One region of the Mesorhizobium sp. WSM4308 genome, then DNA from elsewhere that is predicted to be linked to it. Evidence: riboswitches for the same ligand, from Rfam matches in the RefSeq annotation. Region 1 holds a riboswitch; the other holds the start of a gene.
The links. Region 1 has a riboswitch for thiamine pyrophosphate ahead of CK227_RS17965 (YkoF family thiamine/hydroxymethylpyrimidine-binding protein). Riboswitches for the same ligand answer to the same signal wherever they lie in the genome.
Positions count from the first base shown of each region.

Region 2: it holds a riboswitch for thiamine pyrophosphate, as region 1 does, so the genes downstream of both, thiB (thiamine ABC transporter substrate binding subunit) here and CK227_RS17965 (YkoF family thiamine/hydroxymethylpyrimidine-binding protein) in region 1, are expected to answer to the same signal.

Region 1 is NZ_NSFW01000009.1:66,671-73,842, forward strand. Features, by position in the region: gene CK227_RS17945 (hypothetical protein) at 1-229, opposite strand, end outside; gene CK227_RS17950 (glycosyltransferase family 39 protein) at 427-1,974, shown strand; gene msrA (peptide-methionine (S)-S-oxide reductase MsrA) at 2,149-2,667, shown strand; gene CK227_RS17960 (hypothetical protein) at 2,771-3,064, opposite strand; TPP riboswitch at 3,059-3,172, shown strand; gene CK227_RS17965 (YkoF family thiamine/hydroxymethylpyrimidine-binding protein) at 3,163-3,771, shown strand; gene CK227_RS17970 (ABC transporter permease) at 3,815-4,633, shown strand; gene CK227_RS17975 (ABC transporter ATP-binding protein) at 4,630-5,397, shown strand; gene CK227_RS17980 (ABC transporter substrate-binding protein) at 5,390-6,406, shown strand; gene CK227_RS17985 (isoprenylcysteine carboxylmethyltransferase family protein) at 6,581-7,172, shown strand, end outside.
Region 2 is NZ_NSFW01000003.1:332,532-339,703, reverse strand. Features, by position in the region: gene CK227_RS37795 (ABC-F family ATP-binding cassette domain-containing protein) at 5-1,825, opposite strand; gene CK227_RS07470 (thiamine diphosphokinase) at 1,827-2,471, opposite strand; TPP riboswitch at 2,560-2,674, shown strand; gene thiB (thiamine ABC transporter substrate binding subunit) at 2,718-3,716, shown strand; gene thiP (thiamine/thiamine pyrophosphate ABC transporter permease) at 3,963-5,579, shown strand; gene thiQ (thiamine ABC transporter ATP-binding protein) at 5,572-6,348, shown strand; gene CK227_RS07450 (M48 family metalloprotease) at 6,607-7,172, shown strand, end outside.

The DNA.
Region 1 (7,172 bases):
GATACCAGTGCTCCTCCTCGACCGCTTTCTGGCTGGCGACCTGTGTCCAGGCGGTGGCGACGGACAGGGGCACGAGCAGGGCGGCCTCCAGCGCCGGCGCCAGCCAGCGCGGGCCGAACGAAAGATCGTTGATCACCAGGAGCTGCAAACAGATGATGACGAGGACAGCCGCACGTGCCAGCCAGAAGTCGAGCGCGCGATGGTGGATGACGGCATGGTGGTGACGCATCGATATCAGGGATGTTCAGACAGGACCAAATGGGCGGGTGTTCTGCCGGGGGAGGGCAGCGGAGCGCCGAAATTCCTGCCCAATCTTGGTTTTGCAATGGCTTGCAAGTATACTTTTTCGTAAGCTTTGATTATGGGGACTGTTCGGCAAACCGGACGATGTGATTTAAGCGCCGCATGGTGGGAATAAACGACTCCATGGATGGTTGGGCGCCGGCGGGGCTGACTTCCGCCGGCCTCGACTCGTCATCGGTATGGCCCGGCCTGCTCCGCCATCCCTGGTATTTGCTGGCGCTTTTGTGCCTGGTGCAGATCCTGTGCTGGACGGTGGCGCCGGCACTGATCGATCCCGCCCCGCCCGGCGATGTGGTGGAAGGTTTCATGTGGGGCCGCGAATGGGTGCTGTTGACCTACAAGCACCCACAGCTTCCAGGCTGGCTGCTCGAAACCAGCCATCTTCTGACCGGATCGTTCCGCTGGCCGCAATATCTGGTTGCCCAGCTGACGATCTCGTCGACCTTCGTCCTGGTCTACCTGCTGGCCCGCGACATGCTCGGGCAAAGCCGTGCGCTGGCCGCCGTGCTTTTGATGCCGTCGCTCTATTTCTTCGGCTGGCCGACCCCGCAATTCAATCATGACTACGCGCAGATGCCGTTCTGGGCGGCCATCTGCTGGCTGCTCTGGCGCGCCGGCCGTGGCGGCGGGCCGGGCTGGTGGCTGGCGCTTGGACTGGTGTCGGGCGTCGGGCTCTATGCCAAGTTCTCCACCGGCCTGCTGCTTGCCTTCGGCGCGCTCTGGCTGTTGCGCGACGCACGCGCGCGCAGCCGGCTGGCGACGCCCTGGCCATGGCTCGGCCTTGCCGTTTTTCTCGCCGTTGCCACACCGCTGGCCATCGCGCTCTACCGCATCGATTTCCTGCCGCTGACCTATTTCGCCGCCCGCGACCAATGGGTGGCCGAACACCGGGCGCGCCTTTATTACATAGGTGTCCAGATGGCCGGACTCTCCGGCCTTCTTCTGGTGCTGGCAATATCAGGCCTGCTGCGGCGCTCGCCCGCCCCCGAAGTGCCCGTCGAGCGCAGCATTCTGGTCTATCTCGTGTGGATGGGGCTCGGCCCGGGGACCCTGATCATGGTGGCCTCGTTGTTCATTGGCACCGGCGAGTCCTGGGGCGCGCCGATGTACAATCTTGTCGGTGTCACGGTGCTGGCCTTCCTCGGCCACCGGCTCGGCGCCATCGAGATGCGAAGGCTGGCGATCTGCGCGTTCCTCTGCATCGTCACCGTGTCGGGCGCCTATGCTGCGCTGCGCTGGACGGGCTGCAATGTGCGGGGGCGCTTGGATGCCGTCTGCTGGCCGGCGGAGCCGATCGCGGACGAGGCCGAGGCGGTCTGGCACGCGGCGGCGCCCGGCCGGCTCGACATTGTCGGCGGCGATACCCAGGTGGCCTTGCTGGCTGGCCTCAATGCCTATGACAAGCCGTCGATCTTCACCGATCTTGACACCCGGTTGGCGCCCTGGATCACCAGGCAGCGCTTGCGCGACCACGGCATGCTGATGGTTTGGCGAGGACATGGCGTGCCGCCGCAGTTGCGGACATGGCTGGGCAACCTCCCGGTCAAGACCGTTCTTTTCAATTGGTCGCGCACGGCGCCGCCTTTGGCAATCAGCTTTGCTGCCATTCCGCCGGGCACGCTCTATCCGCAGCTTGCCGTCGACAGCCCGACCCGGCATCTGCCCAACTGAAACGGTTCGATCCCCGATCGCGTCGTGATATCGTTCGTTCATGGCCGCGTTGTTTCCACGCGACTGGACGAAGCGGACGACAATGCCCATCTATTGGGAAATCCAATTTTGTCTGCGCAATTCCGGGCGGGAAACGCTCGCATGAGCTGGAATTGCTTTTTGAGGAGACGTGACATGGCGACTTCGACCGAACGCGCAGTGCTTGCCGGTGGCTGTTTCTGGGGCATGCAGGATCTGATACGGCGCTATCCCGGCGTCATCTCCACGCGCGTCGGCTATAGTGGCGGCGATGTGGCCAACGCCACCTATCGCAACCACGGCACCCATGCCGAAGCCATCGAGATCAATTTCGATCCGGCAGTGATCAGCTATCGCACGCTGCTGGAGCGCTTTTTCCAGATCCACGACCCGACGACGCGCAACCGCCAGGGCAATGATGTCGGGTTGAGCTACCGTTCGGCGATCTACTATACGAGCGACGAGCAGAAGCTCGTCGCCGAAGATACCATTGCCGATGTCGATGCCTCCGGCCTGTGGCCAGGCAAGGTCGTCACGGAAGTCGCGCCGGCCGGTGCCTTCTGGGATGCCGAGCCCGAGCATCAGGACTATCTGGAGAAATATCCAAACGGCTACACCTGCCACTTCGTCAGGCCGGGCTGGAAGCTGCCGGTTCGCGAGAAGGCCGCATCCTAACGATTGGGCAAAAAGCATCGTTGGGAATGATATCGAAAAGCCGCCGGATGTCCGGCGGCTTTTTCAGTTTGGGCAATCACTTACTTGCCGCAGTTGTTGTCGTTCACGGTGGGGCCGTCGCGTTGCCGTTGGCATCGGACTGCGCGCCTTGCGGATTGGTCGGGCAATTGCGATCCGCATCGGAGTTCATGTCGCCCGGCGCGATGGTCGTGCTGTTGGTAATTGCCGGATCGACCGTATCGGGCGAAGCCGGCGTGCTCGGGTCTACAGTCACTGACCGGCCGCTGCCGCCGGACCCATCCATGGCGTTTGCGGTGTTGCTGGTGCAACGCTTTTGGCCCGGTGCGCTGAAAAAACGGCTTCCCCTTCCGTTGGAATGGTGCTTTAACGCGCTCATCCACAGGGGTGCTCCGTACGGTCGGGGCTGAGACGGGGGCGGCAAGCCCACAGACCCTAGAAGCTGATCTGGGTAATACCAGCGGAGCGAGGCGGGCGATGTTTTCAGGCGCACAGATTTCCCTTTATCCCATGGCCGACGATTTCGTCGGTGTCATCTTGGGCGCGCTCGGCGCGCTCGACCCCTACCGGGACAGGCTCCGTATCGAGACCGACGACATCTCGACCTTGCTGGTCGGGCCACCCGAAGTGTTGTTCCCGGCGCTGCGCGACCTGTTCGTGGCGGCGGCGCGGAGCGGCAAGCATTGCGTGCTGTCGGCCGCCATTTCGCGCGGCTGTCCCGGCGAGCCGGACGATCCGATCTGCCGCTCCGACGCGTTTGGCGGGCCTGTCGGGCCGCTCGGGCCGCGCAAGGAAGCCGCCATCACCGCCGTGCGCAATGCTGCTGCCACCGGCCAGCCGGCGGCGGCGCAATTCTCGCTCTATGTGATGGGCACCGGCGACCACATGGATGAGATCTATGGCTGCATCGATTTCCTGAAACAGTCCGGCGTCTACGATCGCTCCAAGAACTTCTGCACCAAACTGCGCGGCGATACCGGCGCGATCTTTTCGGCGCTGAATGAAGCCTTCTGCCGCTTCGGGCCGGGCGCCGGCCACGTAACCCTTGACGTCACGGTTTCCGCCAACAGCCCCACCGCTGTCTGAACAGAACGCGCCTTCGTCGCGCGGCCGTCAAGGTTATCCTCTCTTGGTCTCATCGTCGTCAAGCCGCCCGCGGCAGCTCGCGGGTCTCTTCGCCAAGGCAGCACCGGCCGTGATGTCGGTCGGGTTGCTGCTCGTGGCCTGGGAACTCTACGCAAATTATTCCGGCATCAAACCGACGATCCTGCCGGCGCCGTCGCGCGTCTTCGAACAGGCAATGCTCAATCGCGAGGCGCTGATCGACAACGCCATTCCCACCATCCGCGCCACGCTGATGGGCTTTGCCTGCTCGCTCGGCGCCGCTTTCGCGCTGTCTATGCTGGTCGACTTCTTCCAGCCGCTGCGGCGGGCGCTGTTTCCTGTCTTCATCGTCAGCCAGACCTTGCCGCTGGTGGCCATCGCGCCGCTGGTGGTGTTGTGGTTCGGCTTCGGTTTGACGCCGAAGATCATGCTGGTGGCACTGGTCACCTTCTTCCCGATGCTGGTGGCTCTGGTGCAGGGCTACGAGGCGACCGAGGTGGAGATCGGTCAGATGCTGCGCGCCATGGGGGCAGGGTGCTGGCGTGTCTTCGTGCTGGCGCGGCTGCCTTCGGCACTGCCGTATTTCTTCGCCGGCCTGCGGATATCCATCACCTATGCCGTGGTCGGCGCCATCTTCGCCGAATATGCCGGTGCGGCCAAGGGACTAGGCATCTACATGCTCAACGCCAAGAACAATTTCCGCCCCGATCTGGTGCTGGCCGCGGTCGGCGTCAGTGCCGCACTCACGCTGATCCTGTTTGGGCTGACGGCGCTCTTGCAGCGCCTCGCCATGCCCTGGGAACGGATCGACCGCCAGCCGGCAGGGAAGGGGCCGGGGCGATGAGCCGGCTCGAATTGCGGCATGTGCGCAAGGCGTTTGGCGGCCTCGACGTGCTCGCCGACATTTCGCTCAGCGTCGGTGCCGGCGAATTCGTCTCGATCCTTGGGCCTTCGGGTGCCGGCAAGTCGACGCTGTTCCAGCTTCTGACGGGTGCCGAGCATGGCGAAGGCGAGATGTTGTTCGACGACATGCCGCTCGACGACCATGGCCGGCATTTCGCATTCATGCCGCAGCGCGACGCCCTGATGCCGTGGCGGCGCATCCTCGACAACACGACACTCGGGCTGGAAGTGCAAGGCGTCGGACGCCAGGCGGCGCGGGCGCGGGTCGCGCCGCTGCTTGCCGAGTTCGGGCTTGCCGGCTTCGAGCGGCATTTTCCGGCACAGCTTTCCGGCGGCATGCGCCAGCGCGCGGCGCTTTTGCGCACCGTGGTGCAGGAGCGCGACATGCTTTTGCTCGACGAGCCGTTTGGCGCGCTCGACGCACTGACCCGCGCGGCCATGCAGCGCTGGCTCGAGCAGATGTGGCGGCACCATCGTTGGACGGCGCTGCTGATCACCCATGATGTGCGCGAGGCGGTGTTCCTGTCCGACCGCATCTATGTGCTGTCGGCGCGCCCGGCCCGTGTGCTGCGCGAGATCACGGTGCCCTTGCCGCGTCCGCGCGATCCGACCGGCGCCGCCGCGCAACAGGCCGGCGCACTCGAGGCCGAGATCCTCGACATCTTGCTCAACCCCCAACCATCCAAAGGACATGACCATGACTGATCTGACACGCCGGCAGGCTTTGCTGCTCACCCTTGCCAGCGGTCTTCCGCTGATCGCCGGAGCGAGCCGTGTCTTCGCCGCCACGCAAAAAATCACCGTCGCGCTGGACTGGACTGTCAACACCAACCACATCGGGCTGTTCGTCGCCCGCGACAAGGGATTTTACCGCGAGGCCGGCCTCGAGGTCGACATTTTGCCCTACAGTGATACCGGCGCCGGCACGCTCGTCGCCAACCGCGTTGCCGATTTCGGCATCAACGGCACCATCAGCCTGTTCACCCAGAAGACCGCCGGGGCCGACTTGAAGGCCGTCTACGCCGTGGTGCAGTCGGAAACCGGCCGCGTGGTCTTCAATGCGGCGCGCAGCGAGATCAAAAGTCCGAAGGACCTTGACGGCCTGACCTATGGCGGTTTCGGCAGCGCCTGGGAAAACGCACTGATCTCGACCATCATCCGCCATGACGGCGGCAAGGGCAATTTCGAAGGGGTGACGCTCGGCACTTCCGCCTATGAAGCGCTGGCCAATGGCTCTGTCGACTTCACGCTCGAAGTCTCGACCTGGGAGGGCGTCGAGGCCGAACTCAAAGGCATCAAGCAGCGCAGCTTCGTCTATGCCAACTACGGTGTGCCCGACGAGCATACGACGCTGATCTCCTCGAGCGAAGCCTATCTCAAAGCAAACCCGGCACTGGCGTCGGCTTTTATTCAGGCAACGCGGCGCGGTTATCAGTTCACCATCGATCATCCAGCCGAAGCCGCAGCGCTGCTGATCGCCGCCAACAAGGATGCCTTGACCAGTCCGGCGTTGATCGAGGCGTCGCTGAAGGCGCTGATCGACGGGCATTATCTGCGCGCGAAGAACGGCGCCATCGGCACGATGGATCCGGCCAAGATGGACGCCATCGGCGACTATCTCTTCAAAGCGGGCATCTTGCGCGACGCTGATGGTAAGATCCTGACGCAGCGCCCTGATTTCACGAAGTATTTCGTAAATCTGAATTTGGGATGAGGCTGGACAAGCATCACCCGGTATCGGACGGCCTGTTCCGTTAGGTTCGCATGCGGGGGGCGTCCCGCACCCGCATGCTTTCGCAGGAGTTGTCCCGTTTGATGCCGATCCGATCGTCCCGGTTAACCCCCCGGCAATGGTTGCGTGCAATGGTCGCTTCGAGGGATCATCGGGGTGTTTGCGTTGCTCACGTCAAAAAGTGAAGCGTTTTCGCATAATAATGAGGGCGGATTTTTCTCCGCGGCGCGAAAGCGTGACATACTGGTCGATCTGCGCGAAGGCTTTTTTCGCCTCTGTGCCCTGGCCTGCGCGGGGCTGTTCGTCTATCGCGGCATGTCCCAGCTCGTGGAGGACCCGACCCGGATCAACGCCGCGCTGGTGGCGATTTCCGAGATCCTCACTTTCACCTGGCTGCTTCTGTCGCGGCGTCCGGTGACGCGTGACTGGAATCCGCTTACGGTCGTCGTCTCCGTGACCGCCAGTTTCGGTGTCGCGTTGATCAGCCTCCAGCCTGGCATAGCGCTTGTTCCGGTCTATTTCGCCGCGCCGCTGCAGTTTGTTGCGCTGTTGTTCGTCATCTGGGGCAAGATATCGCTTGGCCGTTCCTTTGCCATCCTGCCTGGCAATCGCGGCGTGATGACGGGCGGCGCCTACCGGATTGTGCGGCACCCGATCTATGCCGGCTACCTCGCCGGCCATGTGCTTTATCTGCTGTCGGCCTTTTCCTTCCACAACCTCGCTGTCTATGCGGTAATCACCTACATGC
Region 2 (7,172 bases), on a different contig from region 1:
TCGTTCACCCCTCCATCTCCTCGCGCAGCATCTCCAGTTCCAGCCACTCTTCCTCGAGCGCGGCCAGCGTTGCGCGTTCCTTGTCGAGGGCGGCGATGGTCTTCTGGAAGGAGGCCGGGTCGCGCTCGTAATAGGCCGGGTCGGCGATGTTGTTCTCCAGCCGCGAGATCGAAGCGGTCACCGCCTCGATTTTCTTGGGCAGCGATTCCAGAGCGAATTTCTGCTTGAACGACAGTTTCTTCGCCGGCCCTTTCGGGGCTGCCGGTTCGCTCCTGTCCGTCGCCGGCGCATCGGCGGCTTCAGCCCTGGCGCGCGCCTTGCGGTCGTCGAGCCGGGTGCCGCCGCGCTGCGCCAGCATGTCGGAATAGCCGCCGGCATATTCGATCCAGCGGCCGCCGCCGTCCGGCGCGATGATGCTGGTCACGGTGCGGTCGAGAAAATCGCGGTCGTGGCTGACCAGGATGACGGTGCCGGCGAAGCCGGCGACCAGTTCCTGCAGCAGTTCCAGTGTCTCCATGTCGAGATCGTTGGTCGGCTCGTCGAGCACCAGGAGGTTCGCCGGCCGCGCCAGCACGCGCGCCAGGATCAGCCGCGCCCGCTCGCCGCCGGACAGTTCGCGCACCGGTGTGCGGGCCTGCTCCGGCTTGAACAGAAAATCCTTCATGTAGGAGACGACATGACGCTGCTCGCCATTGATGACCAGATTCTCGCCACGCCCGTCGGTGAGGTACTGCGCCAGCGTCTCCTGCGGATCGACCGCCTCGCGCTTCTGGTCGAGCGTGGCGATTTCCAGATTGGTGCCGAGCCGCACCGAGCCGGCATCCGGCGCCAATTCGCCGGTCAGCATCTTCAAAAGCGTCGTCTTGCCGGCGCCATTCGGTCCGACGAGGCCGATGCGGTCGCCGCGCTGGATGCGGGTCGAGAAGCCCTTGACCACGGTGAGGTCGCCAAAGCTCTTCTCGATGTTCTTCGCTTCGATCACCAGCTTGCCGGATTCGGCGGCGTCGCTCGCCACCATGGTCGCGGTACCTTCGGCGCCGCGATGGCCGCGAAAACGCTGACGCATGGTCTGCAGCTCGCCCAAGCGGCGCATGTTGCGCTTGCGCCGTGCGGTCACGCCATAGCGCAGCCAGTGCTCCTCGCGCACGATCTGGCGGCCAAGCTTGTGCTGCTCGCGCTCTTCCTCTTCCAGCACCTGGTCGCGCCATTCCTCGAAATGGCCAAAGCCCTTGTCCAGCCTGCGGGTCTGGCCACGGTCGAGCCAGACAGTGGCGCGCGACACGCGCTCGAGAAAACGGCGGTCGTGCGAGATGACGATGAGCGCCGAGGAGGTGCGCACGAGCTCTTCTTCCAGCCATTCGATGACCGACAGGTCAAGATGGTTGGTCGGCTCGTCAAGCAACAGAATATCAGGCTCCGGCGCCATGACACGGGCCAGGGCTGCGCGCCTGGCCTCGCCGCCTGAGAGATCGCTCGGCCGTTCCTCGCCGGTGAGACCAAGATGCTCCATCAGATAGGAGGCGCGGTAAGGATCGTCGGCTGGCCCAAGCCCCGCCTCGACATAGGCGCGCACGGTGGCGAAACCTTCCATGTCGGGCATCTGCGGCAGATAGCGGACGGTTGCCGAGGGCTGGCGGAACACCTCGCCATCCTGCGGCTCGATCAGGCCGGCGGCGATCTTGAGCAGCGTCGATTTGCCGGACCCGTTGCGGCCGACCAGCGCGATCTTGTCACCAGCCGAAGCGGTCAAGGCGGCGCCGTCGAGCAGCGGTGCGCCGCCAAAGGTCAGTTTTATCCCGTCGAGATTGAGAAGGGGCGGGGCCATGTCAGCTTTCAGGTAGTGGATAGGGATGAGCGAGCAGCAGCGCGCGGCCGTGGCCGAGCGCGATGTCGAGGCGGCCCTTGACCTCGTTGGAGATGGTCAGCGACGAACCGAAGGCCACTTCGACCTGGTCGAGCGGCCATTTGGCGCCCGTGACGGTCAGGCCGACAAGCTCGGAAAAGCCGAGGATCGAAAACAGCGTGCCGTCGGCATAGTCGAAGCCGGCCGTTCCCAACGCCAAGGGTACGCCTTCCTGGGCGCCGCTGGTCAACAGCACCTCCGTTCCGGCCTCGGCCAGGCGCAGGGCGAGCGCCAGATGCAGGAAAGCGTGGTCGGCGCGCTTGCCGCCGAACGCGCCCGCCAGCACCAGGCTGGTCGCGCCGCGCTCGAGTGCGGCCGCGATGGCCAGTTCGCCGTCGGTCTTGTCCTTCTCCGCCGGAAAGGTCCGGCGCGGCACGGCGGCGAGATCGTCAGGCAGGTCGGCCGGCACGGAATCGAAATCGCCCACCCACAATTCAGGCACAAGACCCAGAAGCCGCGCATGGCCGATGCCGGCGTCGGCGGCGATGACGCGCGAGCCTTCGACCTGGCGGTCGAGCCGGGGCGTGCGGATGAGATCGCCGCCAAGCAGAATGGTGAATGTGCTCATATCCGGTGGCCTGTACCAGCCCGGCAGCGGAAACGGAAGGCCGGCAAACTGCCACTTGCGCGGTTCCCCGGCCCGGCCTATGTGTCAAAACGCTCTAACGGGGTGCCGGACGCGATCTTCGCGGACCGGCTGAGAGGCAGTCTCGCCAACCCGCTGAACCTGATCCGGTTTGTACCGGCGGAGGGATTAGACGTTTCGGATAGTCCGACGCCTCAATTCCTTTCAATTCGAACGAAGGAGGCGCCGATGCGCACGCTTTTATACGCTCTTGTCTCGACCATGGTCGTGGCGCTGTCCGGGCCGGCCTTGGCCAAGGACAAGCTCACCGTCTACACCTATGAGAGCTTCACCGCCGACTGGGGTCCAGGCCCGGTGGTGAAGAAGGAATTCGAGGCCGAATGCGGCTGCGACGTCGAGTTCGTCTCGGTCGCCGATGGTGTGGCCCTGCTCAACCGCGTCAAGCTCGAAGGCGCGTCGACCAAGGCCGATATCGTGCTCGGCCTCGACACCAATCTCACCGCCGATGCCAAGGCCAGCGGGTTGTTTGCCCCGCATGGCGCGGTCTCCGATATCAACGTGCCGGGTGGCTGGAGCGACGATACTTTTGTTCCCTTCGACTACGGCTACTTCGCCGTCGTCTATGACACCGAAAAACTGAAAACGCCGCCGAAGAGCCTGAAGGAACTGGTCGAAGGCAGCGCCGACGACAAGATCGTCATCCAGGATCCGCGCACCTCGACGCCGGGTCTCGGCCTGCTGTTGTGGGTGAAGTCGGTCTATGGCGACAAGGCGCCGGAAGCCTGGGCCAAGCTCAAGACGAAGGTGCTGACCGTGACGCCGGGCTGGAGCGAGGCCTATGGCCTGTTCACCAAGGGCGAGGCGCCGATGGTGCTGTCCTACACGACCTCGCCGGCCTATCACATGGTCGCCGAGAACACGCAGCGCTACCAGGCCGCTTCCTTCGAGGAAGGCGAATATCTGCAGATCGAAGTCGCGGGCATCACCACGACCGGAGCCAAGAACCCGCTGGCTGCAAAATTCATCGCCTTCATGACCGGGCCGAAATTCCAGGATGCCATTCCCGAGACCAACTGGATGTTCCCGGCAGGCAAGACCGACAAACCGCTCAACCCGGCCTTCGACAAACTGGTCAAGCCGGCCAAGACCCTGCTGTTCAGCCCCGAGGAGGTTGCCGCCAACCGCAAGGCCTGGGTGGATGAATGGCTGGCGGTGATGAGCAAATAGTTTGGCCATATGATCGAAAGATGAGTGCTCTACGGCGCCCCCCCCTGTCCTGCCGGACATCTCCCCCACAAGGGGGGAGATCGAATGCTATCGGTGATTTCGCCAATCGCCGACGCTATAGGTATGAGCGAGGCGCTGAAACAGCCAATCTCCCCCCTTGTGGGGGAGATGTCCGGCAGGACAGAGGGGGGCGCCAAGGAACGCAACCTTCTATAAGTGTCGCTATGCGGAGACTGGCGGTCGATCGTGCAACGCGCTGATCCCCGCGCCAGCGCTGGCATCATTGCGCTCGGCGCGATCACGCTGCTGATCGGCGGCGCGTTTGCCGGGCTGCTTGTCGAAGGCGCTCACGATTTCTCGGGAGCCTGGGTGGCCTTCGATCCCTATCTGCTGCGCGTTGTGCGCTTCACGCTCTGGCAGGCCACCCTCTCGACCCTGCTTTCGGTTATCCCGGCGCTGGTGGTGGCGCGCGCCCTGTCGCGGCATCCGCGTTTCTTCGGCCGCGCCTTCATCCTGCAGCTCTTCGCCGTGCCTCTGGCGCTGCCGGCGATCGTCGCGGCGCTTGGCATACTGGCGCTGTACGGCCGTGCCGGCTATTTCGCCGGGCTGTTCAGCGCCGTCGGCGGCCAGGGTTGGCCAGGCATCTATGGCTTGTCCGGCATTCTCGTGGCCCACGTCTTCTTCAACCTGCCGTTGGCGACCCGGCTATTCCTCGAGGCGCTGCAGACCATTCCCGCCGACCAGTGGCGGCTGGCAAGCCAGCTCGGCATGGCGGCGCGGCCGGCCTTCCGGCTGATCGAATGGCCGACGCTGCGCGCCGCTCTGCCGGGTGTCGCCGGGCTGGTCTTCATGCTCTGCATCACCTCCTTCACCATCGTGCTGACGCTCGGCGGCGGCCCGGCCGCGACGACGCTGGAGGTCGGCATCTACCAGGCACTGCGCTTCGATTTCGACCCGGCGCGGGCGGTCGCCCTGACCTTGCTGCAGATCGCGCTGACCTTTGTCATGGTGCTGGCATTGACGCGGCTTGGCGCCAATGTCGTCGGCGACACCAACCTGCCGGTGGCGGCGCGCCGTTATCTCTCCGTCAATACGACGGAGGCGTCACTCAACGCCGTGCTCATCGTGCTGGCGCTGCTGTTCGTTGTCGGACCGATGGCCGCGACCGTCTCGGCAGGCTTGGGCGCCGATCTCGGCCGGCTCGCCGGCGAGGCCACAGTCCGGCAGGCGACGCTGACCAGTGCGGTGCTGGCTTTCCTGTCGGCGCTGCTTTCGGTGATGCTGTCGCTGGCGCTGACCATGGCGCGGCGGGCACTCGCGTTGAACCGCCGCGCCGGTCCACGAACACTGCTCGAACATGCCACGGATACCGGCGCCGGTTTTGTGCTGGTCGTGCCGCCGATCGTCATCGGAGCCGGCTGGTTCCTCCTGCTGCGCCATGCCGGCGATGTCTTTGCCATCGCCCCGGTCATGGTCGTCACCGTCAACGCGGTCATGGCTATGCCTTTCGCGCTGCGGGCCGTCCGTCCCGCCTATGACGCGGCGAGCGAGCGCCACGAACGGCTCTGCGCGCAGCTCGGCATTTCCGGGTGGGCGAGGCTGCGGCTGGTCGACTGGCCGTCATTGCGGCGGCCGCTCGCCACCGCCTTCGCCTTCGCCATGGCGCTGTCGCTCGGCGATCTCGGCGTCATCGCACTGTTCGGCAGTGATTCCGTGCAGACCTTGCCTTACCTTCTCCTGGCGCGCATGGGCAGCTACCGCACCGAGGACGCCGCCGGCCTGGCGCTGTTGCTTGGCCTCGTTTGCCTCGCCCTGGTGCTGGCGGCGGACTGGCTGGGACGAGACAAGGTCTGCAATGTCTGACGGGGCGATGAGAGGGAAGGGTGTTCCGGTGCGGCTGGACAAGGTCTCGTTCAGCTATGGCGAGGTGCCGCTCACCTTCGATGTCGCCTTCGCGGCGGCGGAAATCACCGCCATCATGGGGCCGAGCGGTTCGGGCAAGTCGACCCTGCTCAACCTCGTCGCCGGCTTCGAGACGCCGCGGTCAGGCCGTGTGCTGATCGGCGGTGTCGATGTCGGCGCCGATCCTCCGGCTGCGCGGCCGGTGTCGATGGTGTTTCAGGAAAACAACCTTTTTGCGCATCTCTCCGTCGAGCAGAATGTCGGGCTCGGCCGCTCGCCATCGCTGCGGCTGACCGAAGCCGATCGAACCGCCATTGCCGAGGCATTGGAACGCACAGGCCTTGGCGGCAAGGACAAGCGGCTGCCGCGCGAACTCTCCGGCGGCGAGCGCCAGCGGGTCGCCCTGGCGCGCGTGCTGGTGCGCGATCGCCCGGTGCTGCTGCTCGACGAGCCCTTCGCTTCGCTCGGGCCCGCCTTGCGTGACGATATGCTCGACCTGGTTGCCGGTGTGCATGCGGAGCGCTGCATGACGGTGCTGTTCGTCACGCACCAGCCACAGGACGCCCGCCGCATCGGCCAGAATGTGGTGTTTCTGGACGATGGCGCCGTTGCCGCCACCGGCAGCGCGGACGATTTCTTTGCCGGGGCTGGTCCGGAGGCGTTCCGGCGCTATATCGGTGCAGGTGCCGGCAATGCCGTATCACGAGATATTGCCCGGAAGCGGACATAATTTACGGTCAAACCGGTATCAGGCGAAGGGGCGCTTGCTTGCCATGGCAGAAGTAGTGTGGCTAGGTCCGCCCTACTGGTCCGGCACAGGCCGTGATTTGCCTACTGCATCCGCCGCGCGCCCCAGGGGACGCGCATCGGGTGCCGTAGAAATTTGTATTTGCGCATGACAGGTTCCGAAGATCGCTCCCGATTTTCTTGGTCATGCGCCGGGACCTGAAAGGAAGCCGCTCTGGCGATCGGCGTCGACAAGCTACGAATGAACCCGCTAGCGCGCTTTCTGGCGCTGGCCGGCTTTGCCGTGACGCTCGCAAGCTGCCAGATGTTCACGCCTCCGGAAGTCCAGGAATCCGGCTTCCAGCCGTCCGACAAGCCGATCACGGTCGACAATGTCAGTGCCAACAACAAGCTCGCCGAACTGGCCAAGGCGCAGCATCCGCGCATCCTGGCGACCTATGGCGGCGAATATTCCGATCCCAAGCTCGAGCGCATGGTCGCCAAGGTCGTCGGCAATCTGACCGTTGTGTCGGCGAACCCGACCCAGACCTACCGCATCACCATCCTCAATTCGCCCAACGTCAACGCCTTCGCGCTGCCGGGCGGCTATCTCTACATCACGCGCGGTCTGCTGGCGCTGGCCAATGATTCGTCCGAACTCGCCGCCGTCATCGCGCATGAGATGGGCCACGTCACCGCCAATCACGGCCTGCAGCGTCAGCAGCTGGAGGCCGAGGAAGGCCTGGCGACCAAAGTGGTTTCCGATGTGCTCGGCGACAGCCCGACCGCCAAGGCTGCCTTGATCCGCGGCAAGCTCCGGCTGGCGCA